Regions from separate parts of the Caballeronia sp. DA-9 genome, predicted to be linked through region 2. Evidence: predicted binding sites of a transcription regulator. Region 2 holds the regulator's gene; the other holds the start of a gene.
What was found. Region 2 encodes FNR, which switches genes on or off when oxygen is low (the NO sensors DNR and NnrR bind a similar motif). Its sites were predicted from a motif close to TTGATNNNNATCAA; they were not measured.
Positions count from the first base shown of each region.

Region 1: ACRWA7_RS28920 (Kdo hydroxylase family protein) is a predicted target of FNR. The motif match lies at 3,206-3,219, and genes of this name have one in related genera.

Region 1 is NZ_CP195133.1:2,756,792-2,764,161, reverse strand. It holds gene ACRWA7_RS28930 (phosphomannomutase/phosphoglucomutase) at 1-1,357, shown strand, start outside; gene waaC (lipopolysaccharide heptosyltransferase I) at 2,159-3,154, shown strand; gene ACRWA7_RS28920 (Kdo hydroxylase family protein) at 3,382-4,266, shown strand; gene waaA (lipid IV(A) 3-deoxy-D-manno-octulosonic acid transferase) at 4,322-5,677, shown strand; gene ACRWA7_RS28910 (glycosyltransferase) at 5,705-6,895, opposite strand; gene ureG (urease accessory protein UreG) at 7,115-7,370, opposite strand, start outside.
Region 2 is NZ_CP195131.1:974,004-981,373, reverse strand. It holds gene ACRWA7_RS04405 (GntR family transcriptional regulator) at 1-600, shown strand, start outside; gene ACRWA7_RS04400 (flavin reductase family protein) at 638-1,228, shown strand; gene ACRWA7_RS04395 (YoaK family protein) at 1,245-1,994, opposite strand; gene fnr (fumarate/nitrate reduction transcriptional regulator Fnr) at 2,040-2,822, opposite strand; gene ACRWA7_RS04385 (response regulator) at 3,119-3,766, opposite strand; gene ACRWA7_RS04380 (universal stress protein) at 3,973-4,821, opposite strand; gene ACRWA7_RS04375 (universal stress protein) at 4,818-5,315, opposite strand; gene ACRWA7_RS04370 (universal stress protein) at 5,333-6,181, opposite strand; gene ACRWA7_RS04365 (carboxymuconolactone decarboxylase family protein) at 6,465-7,016, shown strand; gene ACRWA7_RS04360 (helix-turn-helix domain-containing protein) at 7,136-7,370, shown strand, end outside.

The DNA.
Region 1 (7,370 bases), on a different replicon from region 2:
CGGCATTGTGGGCAAGACAGTCGATGCCGGCGTTGCCCGCAGTATCGGCCGCGCGTTCGGGAGCGAGATCCGCAAGCTTGGCGGCGACTCTGCGGTCGTGGCGCGCGACGGGCGCTTGTCCGGCCCGGAACTCGTTGGCGCGCTGGCTGACGGCCTGCGCGAAGCAGGTGTGGATGTGGTCGATGTCGGCATGGTGCCAACGCCAGTCGGCTATTTCGCGGCCAGCGTGCCGCTCGCGCTGCCTTCGGGCGAGCGCCGTGTGGATTCGTGCATTGTCGTGACGGGCAGCCACAATCCGCCCGATTACAACGGCTTCAAGATGGTCTTGCGCGGCGCCGCCATCTACGGCGAGCAGATTCAGGCACTGTATCAGCGCATCGTGAATAACGATTTCGAAAGCGGCGCGGGCACATACACGGAATACGATATCCAGCAGGTTTATCTCGACCGCATTGTGAGCGACATCAAGCCTGTGCGTCCGATGAAGATTGTCGTCGATGCCGGTAATGGCGTGGCGGGTGAACTTGCGCCGCGTTTGTTCAAGGCGCTGGGCTGCGAGATTGTTGAGTTGTTCACGGATATTGATGGCACGTTCCCGAATCACCATCCTGATCCGGCGCATCCGGAGAATTTGCAGGACGTGATCAAGGCGTTGAAGGAAACGGACGCGGAAATCGGTTTTGCTTTCGATGGCGACGGTGACCGGCTTGGTGTTGTCACGAAAGATGGGCAGATCATTTATCCGGATCGCCAGTTGATGTTGTTTGCGCAGGAAGTGTTGTCGCGCAACAAGGGTGGCCAGATCATTTATGACGTCAAGTGCACGCGCAATCTTGCGAAGTGGGTTCGTGACCAGGGTGGTGAGCCGGTGATGTGGAAGACGGGTCATTCGCTGGTCAAGGCGAAGTTGCGTGAGACGGGTGCGCCGCTGGCGGGTGAGATGAGCGGTCACGTGTTTTTCAAGGATCGCTGGTATGGCTTCGATGACGGCCTTTATACCGGCGCGCGGATGCTTGAAATTCTTTCGCGGGTGGCGGACCCTAGCAAGTTGCTTAATGACTTGCCGAATTCGCTTTCCACGCCTGAGTTGCAGTTGAAATTGAAAGAAGGCGAGAATTTCGAGTTGATCGGCAAGATGCAGAAGAATGCCAAGTTCACTGGCGCGGATGATGTGGTGACTATCGATGGGTTGCGGGTTGAGTATCCGGATGGGTTCGGGCTTGCGCGGTCGTCGAATACCACGCCGGTGGTGGTGATGCGGTTTGAAGCGGACAGCGAGGACGCGCTGAAACGTATTCAGGAAGATTTTCGGCGGGTGATTCTGGCGGAGAAGGCCGACGCCCAATTGCCATTTTGATTTTCGCTGGCGCTAGTGGACCCTTGACGGGTTTGCTGGCGCTGTCGGGGGAGTTGGCGCTGGGTTGCTGCTTTTTGGGTCTTCGCGCGGTCTGCTTTAGCTGATTTTTTTAGCACTGTTAGCCACTGTCCGTGGCGGGACTTCATTTCTTTTTCCAACGGCGAAAAAGAAACGAAGCAAAGAAAACGCCTTTCAACCGCTAATTCTTAAGGAGACCGAGCGTGCAGTGATATCTGCTTGGGACTTCAAAAGAACGCCCAGCGTAAAACCCCGGACAGTTGGAAACCCTCCCGCTCCGTTTACCGATACCCACACGCTTCGCCACCAGTGTGAGTAGCCGTTAAACAGAAAAGCGCGGCGCACGTCGCGCGCTGGTTTGCGTGCTTGAACACAAACGCGGTGTTTGGCCGTGGCGGTTCTGTGGAGTTGTGTGCTTGCCCGAGAGCGCTAGTGGCGAAGCGTGTGGATGTAGGGGTTCGGAGGGGGAGGGTTTCAGGTGTTGTTGGTTATGGCGTCGAGGGTTCTTTTGAAGTCCCAAGCAGATCTGCGTGCACGCTTGGTCTCCTTAAGAATTAGCGGTTGGAAGGCGTTTTCTTTGCTTCGTTTCTTTTTCGCCGTTGGAAAAAGAAATGAAGTCCCGCCACGGACAGTGGCTAACAGTGCTAAAAAGATCAACGAACAAAAACCGCGCGCAGAGCTAAAAAGCAGCAACCCAGCAGCACCTCCCACCAAAAGCGCCAGCAACCCCTACCGGGCCCCGAGCGCCAACCTCCGCTCAATTAAAACCCCACCCCGTCCAGCGTGAAAAAGATCCTGATAGTCCGGGTATCATCCCTCGGTGATGTCGTCCACAACATGCCGGCCATCGCCGATATCCGCCGCATCCACCCGGATGCACAAATCGACTGGCTAGTCGAAGAAAGCTTCACCAGCCTGGTAGAACTCGTCCACGGCGTGCGCCGCGCCATCCCATTTTCCCTGCGGCGCTGGCGCAAACGCTTTTTTTCCCTCGATAACTGGCGCGAAATCCGGCGCTTCCGGCACATGCTCGCCGCGGAAAACTATGATCTGGTCATCGATTGCCAGGGCCTCATCAAAACCGCCTGGGTCGCAAGCTGGGCGCGCGGCACCCTGGTCGGCCTTGGAAACCGCACCGACGGCGCCGGCTACGAATGGCCCGTACGTTTCTTCTACAACAAACGCATTCCCATCGAACCGCGCACGCACGTGGTCGAACGCACGCGCCAACTGGTCGCCGCCGCACTCGGCGACCCGCGCCCGGAACCCACCGACAACATCGACTTCGGAATGGACACGCGCCGCGCCGCGCTTGCTTTGTCGCAAGCGGATCTCAACCTGCCGGTGCCCTATGTGGTGTTCGTCCACGCCACGTCCCGCGCCGATAAACAATGGCCCGATACCGCCTGGATCGAACTCGGCCAGTCACTGATCCGCCGAGGGGTATCGATTGTATTGCCGTGGGGCAGCGCCGCCGAACGCGAAACGAGCGAGAAATTAGCCAAAGAATTCGGCGCGGCCGCCGTGGTGCCGCCCCGGCTCTCGTTGCCGGCGGTGGTCGGCTTGATCGACGGCGCCGCGGCGACGGTCGGCGTGGACACAGGACTCGTGCATATCGCAGCGGCGCTCAAGCGTCCGACCATCGAGTTGTACAATTTCTCCACCGCATGGCGCACGGGCGGTTACTGGTCGCCGCGCGTGGTGAATCTTGGCAGCGCCGCGCAGCATCCGACCTTGCAGCAGGTCAAGGCGACGCTCGCGAGTTTCGGGTTGCTGTGAGGGCTTTTGTCGGGCATAGCCGCGAGTGCCTGCCCGCAGCGTTGCTCATTCTTGAGGCCTATCAAGCCCAGCGTTGCAGGCAGCGGATTTTGCGGCCGGTTTGAGCGAAAATGCGGCTCGCTCGTCGAACGGACGGCGAATCGAAACTGATTTCGGATCGATTCAAAGCCGTTTCGGCATGTTGATAGCTTGACCGCTCACTCGCTCATCCAAACAATCGAAGGCTCATGACCGAATCTCAAATCATCGAAGTCGCTTCCGCCGACTGGCAGGGCCAGCAGCTCTCCGTGCCGCGCGAGGCGCTACTGGCCGGCGTGGAACGCGGCAAGGTGCTGTACTTTCCGCATCTGGCCTTTGCCATAGAAGGCGGCGAGCGCGCGCTGCTCGACCCGAAAGTCGCCGATCCCGAGCGCAAGAACATCAGTCTCGCGCCCAATGGCGGCGCGCTCGCCGGCGTACTCGGCGACGCGGTCACGCAATCCGCCGTGCGCGCATTGATCGCCCGATATCAGGCGAACGCACGCTCGCTCGTGGACGGTCTTTTCCCCGAATATCGCGGCAAGCTGCGCGTGGCGCCGACCAGCCTGCGGCTGCATCGCGTGGAAACGCGCGAGACGTCGTGGCGCAAGGACGACAGCCGCCTTCACGTCGATGCCTTCCCGTCGCGGCCCAATTACGGCGAGCGCATCCTGCGCGTGTTCACGAACGTCAATCCCGATGGCGCACCGCGCGTGTGGCGCGTCGGCGAGCCGTTCGAGGACATGGCGAAGCGCTTCCTGCCGTCGATCAAACCGCCGGTTCCAGGTTCGGCCTGGCTCATGAACTTGCTGAAGATCACCAAAACGCCGCGCAGCGAATACGATCACCTGATGCTTCATTTGCATGACGCAATGAAAGCCGACATTGGTTATCAAAAGACATCGCCGCAGGAGGAAATGCCGTTTCCGCCCGGCTGCGTATGGGTTTGTTTCTCCGATCAAACCTCCCACGCCGTAATGGCCGGCCAGTACATGATGGAGCAGACCTTCTTCCTTCCAGTGAACGCGATGGTCCAGCCCGACTGCGCGCCGCTCGGCATCCTGCAGCGCCTGAAGGGACGGGCGCTGGTTTGAGCGCCGCCTGGCCGCTGGATGCGCACGTCGCGCGCTGTCCCTTGACGGATCGCCGATGCTGAGGCTCGTGTATCGCGCGTTGTGGTGGATCGTCGCGCCGCTCGCCGTGCTGCGGCTTTTGATCCGGTCGCGGCGCGAGCGCGGGTATCGCGAGCATATTGGCGAGCGCTTTGGTTTTGGCCCCGTTCGCCGTGGCGACGACGTCGCGCCGCTGATCTGGGTTCACGCGGTTTCGGTTGGAGAGACGCGTGCGGCGCAACCGTTGATCGAAGCGTTGCAGCGCGCGTTTCCCGATGCCCGGATCCTCCTCACGCACATGACGCCGAGCGGCCGCGCAACCGGTGAGCAGTTGTTCGGCGAGCGCGTTTCGCGCAGCTATCTTCCCTACGATTCACCCTGGCTCGTGCGGCGATTCTTGCGCGCGTGGCGGCCTTCGCTTGGGATCGTGATGGAGACGGAAGTCTGGCCAACGCTTATCGATGAGTGCAAGCGCGCCGGCGTCCCGCTGGTGCTGACGAACGCACGGATGTCGGCGAGATCGTTCAAGCGCGCGGCGAAGTTCGGCAATGCGACGCGCGAGGTATTCGGCGGTTTCACGCGGGTGCTGGCGCAGACGCCGTCGGACGCCGAGCGCCTGAGCGCCCTGGGCGCGCGCAATGTCGCGGTGCTCGGCAACCTCAAGTTCGACATGTCCGCGCCGCCCGAACTCGGCGCACGCGGCCACGCGTGGCGCGCGGCGATTGGCGGGCGGCCTGTCTGGGTGGCGGCGAGCACGCGCGAAGGCGAGGAAGCGCTCGTGCTGCAGGCGTTCACCGCGCTGCGTAACCACGTGCCCGACGCATTGCTGATTCTCGTGCCACGCCATCCGCAGCGCTTCGACGAAGTCGCCGCGCTGGTCAACGGCGCGGCGCTGAACCACGTGCGGCGCTCGACGTGGACGGGACGCGCGGCGGCGGCAGGATCGGGTATCGATGCCGCGCCGCCGTTGCCATCGGACATCAATGTGCTGCTCGGCGATTCGATGGGCGAACTTGGCGCGTACTACGCGGCGTCGGATGTGGCGTTTATCGGCGGGAGTTTGTTGCCTCTCGGCGGGCAGAACCTGATCGAGGCGTGCGCGGCGGGCGTGCCGGTGCTGATCGGGCCGCACACTTTCAATTTCACGCAGGCGACGAACGACGCGATTACTGAAGGCGCGGCGTTGCGCGTGAGCGATCCGGCGGCGCTGGCGCGCGGCCTGCGCGATCTTTTCACCGATAAACCCCGCCGCCAGGCCATGAGCGCGGCGGCATCGGCGTTCGCGGCGAAGCATCGGGGGGCGACGGCGAGGACGGTGGAGGCGTTGGGGACGTTGTTGCAGACCAATGCAGAGGAATCGGGAAACGGCTTTTCACTCCACGATCCGGCTTGATCAGCGCTGCGGTTTGGTCAAACCACGCTAACCAGCTTCATTTCCGCGTCCCGCCAGCAGCCGCTCCATACACGCGACAAACCGCTCGTTGCTGGCGTCCACGCCATATTCCCGCGCCCGGGCGAGTGCCGTGCGCGTAAATCCATCGCGCAGTGCATTGTCCAGAATCAATCGCGATATTGCGTGCGCCATCGCGTCCACTTCGCCGACCGGAACCAGCAAGCCGAACTTGCCATCGTCGAGAATCTCGCGCGGCCCCGTCGGGCAATCGGTGGAAATCACCGGTTTTCCCAGCGCCAGCGCCTCGAGCAAAACCATCGGCATGCCTTCATAGCGCGAACTCAGCACCAGCGCGCTCGCGCCCGCGACGATCGCGTGCGGATTGTTCCGATACCCCGTGAAATGCACGCGTGCGCCAACACCCAGTTCGGCCGCAAGCGCTTCCAGTTCGGCACGAAATCCGCCGTCGCCGACGATCACGAGGTCTTCCTCCAGGTCCCCATGTTTCGCCGCCAACTGCGCGTACGCGCGCAGCAAGGTCCGATGATCCTTCTGGATTTCATCGAGCCGCGCCACGGAAACGATGTACGGCCTGGGACACGGCGGCGCTTCCGCGGCCGCGGCATTCTCGCGAATCCGGTCGATATCGATCGCATTCGGCAGCACGAACACGTTGCGCAGACGCCCGTGGAACAGCGCGGTTGCTTCTTCGGCCATATGGCGGTTCAGCGCCGCGATGCCGTCGTAACGGCCGTACTGCGTCAGCAACCGTTTCATTTTCCGGCGCCGGCCGCCGAGCCGTGCGTCGAAACTGAAATGATTCACGCCGAGCCACGCGTTGCCGAAACGCCCGGCGAGCCGGCGCAAGGACATGTCGAAGTCGATGATGATGTCGTGACGCAGCGCCAGTTCCGAGACGCGCGCTTTCACGTGCGGCCGCACGGCGAGTGTGTTGAACACGTCGCGGCCAACGCGGCCGAGCTTGCTCAGCGTGTGCGCGTAGCGGCGCTTCTGGAAGACGTTGAGCCAGGGTTTGTTGGTGAGGATCTCGACCGTGACATCCGCCGGAATCTGCGCGCGAAAGCGCTGTTCGAACGCAGGCGATGAAAACATCACCGAAAGCGTCACCGCAAAACGCGCACGGTCGAAGATGCGCAACCACTGCATCAGCGACGACTCGATGCCGCCATCGTTGAAATCCGCGACATGAAACAGCACTGAAACGCGCGGCGAGGATTGCCCGACGCGCTCTCGGGACGCCAGGGAGGCCATGGAAGCACGTTCCAGCAGGACGGTGGTATCGGCGGGACTGTCGATCGAAATTCTCCCGGTACTGGCGGCAGCCATTGGAATATTTAAGGCAATATCCTAACGCACTCGGTGAAGCGGACGCAGTTTCACCGCCGCGCGCCGACCGGACTTGCGCCTCCAGCGCCGTCAAACCGTAAGCAAACCCTTCTTTTCGATGAAACTCACCACCTGATCCAGCCCGTCCAGCGCTTTCAGGTTGCACATGACGAACGGGCGTTCGCCGCGCATTTTCCTGGCATCGGAGGCCATGATGTCGAGATTTGCACCCACGTACGGCGCGAGATCGATCTTGTTGATCACCAGCAGATCGGATTTCGTAATGCCGGGTCCGCCCTTGCGCGGAATTTTTTCTCCGCCGGCGACATCGATCACGTAAATGGTC
Region 2 (7,370 bases):
AAGCTGCCGGAACCGGAGTTGTGCCAGTTGTTCGGTGTTGGCCGCGCGGTCGTGCGGCGCGTGCTGGAGCGGCTGGCTTACGAAGGTATCGTCTCGTTGCGTCCGAACAAGGGCGCCGTGATTGCCGAGCCAACGCCTGAGGAGACGCGCGAGATTTTCGAAGCGCGCCGGTCGCTGGAACGCATCCTGGTGGAACTTGCGGTGCAACGCGCAAGCGCGCGCGATATCGACGTATTGCGCCGCCAGCTTGCCGACGAACACGAAGCAATGCATCGATTCGATCAGCCGTCATGGGCACGGCTTGCCAGCGGCTTCCATTTGCGCATAGCGGAACTCGCGGGCAATTCGATTCTGCAGCGCTATCTGAGCGAACTCGTATCGCGATGCTCGCTGATTGTCGGCGTGTACGAGCCGCCGGGCAACGCGCCATGCGAGCACGACGAACACACGGCAATTGTCGATTGCATTGAAGCGCGCGACGCATCCGGCGCAATCAGCCGCATGGAAGCGCATCTTCGTGAGCTGGAAGAACGCATTGAAACGTCACGCATGCAAGGCGAGCAAAGTCTCGGGCAACTGCTTGGTCTGCTTCAACCCTGAACCACTTGCACGCTGCCTCAAACCTGAACGGGCCATCATGGAAATCGACTTCGAAGCCATTACGGAATATCAGCGCTACAAGCTCATGGCGAGCCTGATCGTGCCGCGGCCCATCGCGCTGGTCACCACGTTGAGCGCTACCGGCACGATCAACGCCGCGCCGTTTTCGATGTTCAACATGATGGGCGAGGAGCCGCCCATTGTGATGATCAGCATCAACCGTCTCGATGACGGCTCGCTCAAGGACACGGCCGTGAACATTGCACGCAGCCGCGAGTTTGTCGTGCATCTGAGCGACGAGGCGATGGCCGGGAAAATGCATCGCTGTGGTGAGCGCCTGCCGCCCGATGTCAGCGAGCTAGAGAAAGTCGGGCTGACGCCGGTTGCAAGCTCGTTCGTGGCGCCGCCGAGAATCGCAGAGGCACCTGTCGCATTCGAATGTACCTTGTGGGAGACGCTGGAAACCACGAGCCGGCACATCTTCATCGGGCGGGTTCACAGGTTGCACGCACGCGATGAACTCATCGATACTGAAACATGGCGCGTGCGGCTACAGCATTATTTTCCGGTCGGGCGGTTCGGTGCGAGCGACTACGTGAGCACGCGCGAGCGTTTCACGCTGGGTTGAATCAGCGCCCAAGCAATCAGCGCCGCTGGCCGACCAGATCGTCGACCAGCGGCACGACCGCCAGCATGACAAGCATGGCGGAAAGTGGAATGGTTGCGACGAAACCCACGTATTTGAATCCCATCGCGCCCGCAATCCCGCCGATAAAAAACATCCCGAGCAGCGACGCCAGCAGTGCGAGCTTCGCGCGGTCGGCCTTCACCGCCTTCATGCCGGGCGCATCTTTGGTTGCGTTCCAGTACACGAGCTTGCCCAGTTCTATACCCACATCCGTCACGAGCCCGGTCATGTGCGTGGTGCGGATTTCCGCCTTCGAGATTTTGGTGATCATCGCGTTCTGCAGGCCCATGACAAAGCAGAGCAGCGCGACGGTCGCCGGCACGAACAGGATCCGGTCCTGTTCCAGGTTGGCGCCGAGCAAGCCGAAGAAGAGCAGCAATGCGGCTTCCAGCAGCAAGGGCAACGCGTATTCGCTTTGCGCGCCGCGCCGCCGGCCCCAGTTGATCATGATCGCGGACGTGGCGGCCCCGGTCATGAAGGCCAGAAGCGAACTCAGGCCGGCCACGACAAGACCGGTTTCGCCAAGCGACAGGTTATCGGCGAGCGCGGACACCACGCCCGACATGTGGGACGTATATTGACCGACGGCGATAAAGCCGCCGGCATTCGCCGCGCCGGCTATGAAAGCCAGGCAACGCCCGAGACGCCGGTTGCTCTGGTCGGTGCGTTCGGGCCGCGTGAAGCTGCGCAGGTAATTCAGGGGCATGTGTTCCGCCATCGGCATGGCAGGCCGGGACCTGCGCGCGGCTGATCAGACTTCGGCGAGCCGCTCGCTATCGATAATCCGGATCTGCTTGCCGTTCGTATCCACGATCCGTTGCTTTTGCAGCTTCGAAAACATCCGGCTCACGGTCTCGAGCTTCAGCCCGAGATAACTGCCGATCTCCTCGCGGGTCATGCGCAGATTGAATTCTGCCGCCGAATAACCGCGTGCTTTCATACGCGACGAAAGATTCATGAGGAACGTGGCGAGACGCTGCTCGGCGGTCATGGTGCCAAGCATCATCATCAGCCCGGACTCACGTACTATCTCGCCGCTCATCATCCGGTGCACGTGCTGCTGCATGGCCTTGATGTCGTGGCAAAGCTCTTCGAGCAGATCGAAGGGGATCACGCAGACCTTGCTGTCCTCGAGCGCGACCGCGTCGCAGTTTTGCTCGTCGGAGCAAACACCGTCGAGACCCAACGGCTCGCCCGCAATGTGGAAACCTGTCACCTGCTCCTGTCCGTCACGATGCGCAATAACCGTCTTGAAGCAACCGGTGCGTACGGCATAGATGCTCTTGAACGCGTCGCCGGTCCGGTACAGCGTCTCGCCGCGCCGCACGAGCCGTGTCGAGCAGATGATCGCATCGAGCCTGCCAAGTTCGGCTTCGCTCAGTTGCGTCGGCATGCAGATGGCGTGCAGCGAACAGGCGGAGCAACGTGTATCGGGGCGGGAACTTGGCGAAAAGCCGGGAACGGCCGGACGTGCCGTGCGAGCCGAAGGTGGCGGGCTCGCAACTGAAGATGCGCAAGCAGTCGCTGAAGTCATGACGTCTTCCGTGAGTGGTGTTTGCATCAATGCGTTTGCGCGGCAATTCATACGGTGCAGTGTCCAACGCGCGCATCGGTACGCGCCACGGGTGTGTCGCGCAGAAGATTCAGCGGCTGATCGATGGGGTGCTTGCCGACGCGAGTCGATGACCCCGGAATCGGCCGACGCTCAGTGAGGAAGTATGGTCCACTCTGTCTCAAAATAAAATCAGCGAGCGGCGTCAGACAATGTAGGGATTCAAGAATTCATGTAGGAAATGGACTACAAAAAACGTGAACGCCAGACTGTGGCGCTCAGGTTTCGTGGTCGTCTTCGAAGAGCTTGTGCCGCACGGCGTAGCGAATCAGCGCTGCGTCATGCGGCATCTGCATCTTGTCGAGAATCCGGGTCTTGTAGGTGCTGATGGTCTTGGCGCTGACCGACAGCGCCTGGGCGATCTGCGTGATCGTTTCGCCGCCCGCGATGCGCCGGAATACCTCGAACTCGCGGTCCGAAAGACGATGATGCGGCAGGTCGTCGCCATGCTCGTTCAGACTTTGCGCAAGCCGTTCGGCCATTGTCAGGCTCACGTACACGCCGCCCGATGCAATCTTGTTCACCGCCGCGACCAGTTCGGCGCTCGCGCTTTCCTTCGTCAGATAACCCGACGCACCGGCTCTGAACGCGCGTACCGCGTATTGCTGTTCGGCGTGCATGGTCAGGACCAGCACGCGCAGCGCCGGTTTTTCGTCCTTGATCTGCTTGAGCAGTTCAACGCCGTTGCGCCCCGGCATGGACAGGTCGAGGACGAGCACGTCCGCCGTGGTGTCGCGGATCATTGCGAGGGTCGTGGCGCCGTCGCTGGCTTCGCCCGCCACCTCCACGCCGCTTGCGCGGTCGAGGATATGGCGCAGTCCGTCGCGAACGAGCGCATGGTCATCGGCTAACAGGACACGGGTCATTGCAGGAAATCTTCTTCAGTGCGTTCGGGGAAAAGTTGCGCGCGTCGGGTTTTCCCGTCCGAACGGGGCTCGCGGACGGTAAAAAAGATGCCCGCGAAATAGCGGGCATTAAGAATTGCGTACGGATACTGAGTCACGCGCGCAACACTGGTTCTTGAGACGTCAACTAGACATTAACGAGACATTAATGAGACGTTAATGTCTCGTTAATGGGACATTAGCACGGCTGCGGTCATACTTTTTAACAAAGTTCGGGTAACGCCGCCGAGAACGCGTTCCTGAAACCGCGCATGTCCGTACGCTCCGAGCACCAAAAGTCCCGCGCTGGTATCGGCCAGCACATTGAGCAGGGCCGCGCCCGTGCTCACGCCCCACACGTGCGGAATCGATAAAACGCCGGCCCGCACCCGGTGGTGCCCGAGGTAGGCGGCGAGCGCGTGTCCGGCGCGCTCCGGCGTTCTGGCGCTTTCATCGCTCGTGGCGCGAGGCTGCTCGATGGTCACGATCTGCACTGAATGCGCAAGCCGGAGAACGGGAAGGGCGTCCGCTACCGCGCGTGCCGCAGCCCGGCTGCCGTCCCACGCAATGAGCGCTGTCTCGCCAAAACGTTCGATGCGGCCGGCATACGGAAGCAGGATTGCCGGCCGCCCGCAGCTCATCACGAGGTCTTCGGGGAAATGCTTGCCAATGTACGCAGCCGGGTCTGCCGGATCCGGCTGGCCAAGGACGATCACATCGGCGTGGCGCGCGTGGAGGATCGCGGTATCGGCGGGCGGCCCGATGGGTGCGCGCCATTCCGATGTGCAACCGGACAGGCGGGTCGCCGAGAGAAAATGGTCGTGCGCCCGTTCAAGGCGCGCTCTCGCCTGTGCCTCCTGGACCGCGAGGTTGAGGCTTTCTTCCACGTTCAGGAAGGGCCGCAGCGCGTCCTGGCAGACCACGTACAAGCCGATCAGATGCGCATTGTGCTTGAGGGCGAGATCGACAGCGAAGTCGACCCGCGTGCGACTGCGCCGGCTGTCATCTATATGTACAAGGACGGTCTTGTAGCTCACGGTGTTGCCCCCGTGACGTCCGGTTCCTTTTGCGGCGGCGAATCATGCGGGATCAGCAGCACCGGCCGCGTCGAAATGCGCACGAAGTGCTCGGCGACGCTGCCGAGGACGAGCCGCCGCCAGCCGCGCCGTCCATGCGTGCCCATCACCACGAGATCGGCCTCGAAATCTACTGCGGCATGCTCGATGCGCTGCGCGATGTCGTCGCGAAGCGGCTCGACTTCAATCAGGCTGGTCGAGCCCTTGCTGTCTTCAATGCCCCCGCGGCGCATCTTCGCGGCGGCATCGGCCAGCACGTGCTTGCCTTCCTCGACGAAAGCGGCGCGCACCGGCACGGGATCGAACGCCGCGCTGGAATATGACAGCGGCGGGACATCGACCACATAGACCGGTCTTAACTCCGCGTTGTGCTCGCGCGCCAGTTCGATCGCGGCGTCAAGGGCGCGCGCGGACGTTTCGCTGCCATCGACTGGCGCGAGAATTCGCTTATACATGGGTATTGTTCCTGTAATCAATGCGACATCAGTACAGGCACGGTCATTGACTGGAACATGCTGCGCGTGGCGCCGCCCATGACCAGTTCCTGCCAGCGGGAATGACCGTAAGCGCCCATCACGATCAGATCCGCGCCCAGTTGCGATGCCTGCGAAAGCAACAGTCGCCCGGCTGGCGTGTTCTCTGCCCGGTCGATCCGGTCAAGCTGGACCACGTCCGCTTTGACGTTATGCCGGGCGAGGACGAGTGCAATGTCGGCGCCGGGAATACGGTTGCCGCGTGTCGTGTCGCGGGGCTCGTCGACCGTCACCACGGTGGTCCGCGTGGCGCGTTTCAGCAGCGGTAACGCGTCATGCACCGCGCGCACGGCCTCGCGGCTGCCGTTCCACGCAACCAGTGCGTTTGCGCCGAATGTATCGAATTCGCCTGCGTACGGATAGAAGAGCACCGGCCTGCCTGCTTCCATCACGAGGGTTTCCGGAAAGTGATCGGCGATAAACGACTCCGGATCGTTCGGATCTTCCTGGCCGGCAATGACGAGATCCACACATCGGGCGAGGCGTACCACGTCACTGGTCGGATCGCCGGTACTTTCGACCCAGCTTCCCGTAACACCCGCATTTCCCAGTTCCGCGTGAAAGGCCTGTTCAAGCGCGTTATGGCGTTCCTGGCGGAGAGTGCGATGGTCCTCGTAGTACTCGGAATATCCTGCCATGACGTAGAACGTGCGCGGGTCCGGCGTGAAGCACGACAGCGCGCCCGTGAGATGTGCGCCATATTGCCGGGCAAGCCGCAACGCAAAACTCAGGCGTGCCGGGGAACGTGAGCTCGTGTCGAGCTGGACCAGGATGCTTGTATAGCTCATCGGAAGAACTCCGTTGGTGAGTGAGCCGAGGGCTTCGCGCTGCCATCGGTTCGGTAGGCGGTGCCTGCAAAAAAGTCTATGAGCCCGCCACGTTCATCCGTTGATGTAGATCAACGCTCTCGCTGACAAGCGTGCGGCGGCATCGCCGATAACCGCTGCCTTATTACATCGGAGGTAATTGAACATATTCGGGCGCTCCCTAAGATGAGAGTCATCGCCTGGCGCGGCGCGGAGCATCAGAGCGCAAAGGCGGTCGTTTTTACATCTCTCAAAGGAGTTGGCAATGCATCATTTTTCTCTTCATACAGTTGAATCGGCACCCGAACAATCCAGGCCGACACTCGCGGCCCTCGTCAAGAAATTCGGCTTCCTGCCGAACGTCATGGCGACAATGGCCGCCAACCCGGTCTTGCTCAATGGCTTTGCAGGCAGCTTCGGAAGTTTTCACGGCGGAAGTCTGGACGAGTGCGAGAAACAGACCTTGCTGCTGACGAACGCAGTCACCATCAAGTGTCCGTGGACGGTCGCGGCCCACTCCACCTTTGCGCTCGAAGACGGCATGGACGAGGCCGATGTCAACGCCATTCGCGCCGGGAAATTGCCGGCCGATCCGAAATACGCGGCGCTTTCGGGCATGAGCCAGGCGCTGATCAAGAAGCGGGGCAATGTAAGTGAGGAGGACATCGAGCGGTTTACATCGGCTGGATATTCTCCGCTTCAGATCTTCGAGGTGATCACGAGCATTGGCGTGTCGACCATGGCTGCAACAACAACCAACATGGCGGGCACGCCGGTCGAGGATCGCTTCAAGGCTCAGGCCTGGGTTCCTGCATAAACCCTGGAGCACACGCATGATCCCGCTCGCGCGGGGTCATGCGCGAGATGCCCAGTGGGTTTGGACGTATTCTTGCTAACCGAGCTTTTCAACCGAGTCTCGCATTGAACGAATCTCCGATGAAGCCCTCGCCTCGCACCACGAAACCCGTTACCGAACTTGGCACGCTGCTGCGCCAATGGCGAAGCACGCGCGGCAGGAGCCAGTTCGATCTGTCGCTCGATGCCGGGGTATCGCAGCGGCATGTGAGTTTCATTGAAAGCGGCCGGAGCGCGCCGAGCCGCCAGACAGTTATCAACCTTGCACAGGCGCTCGACATTCCGCTTCGGGAGCGCAACACGTTGTTGCTTGCGG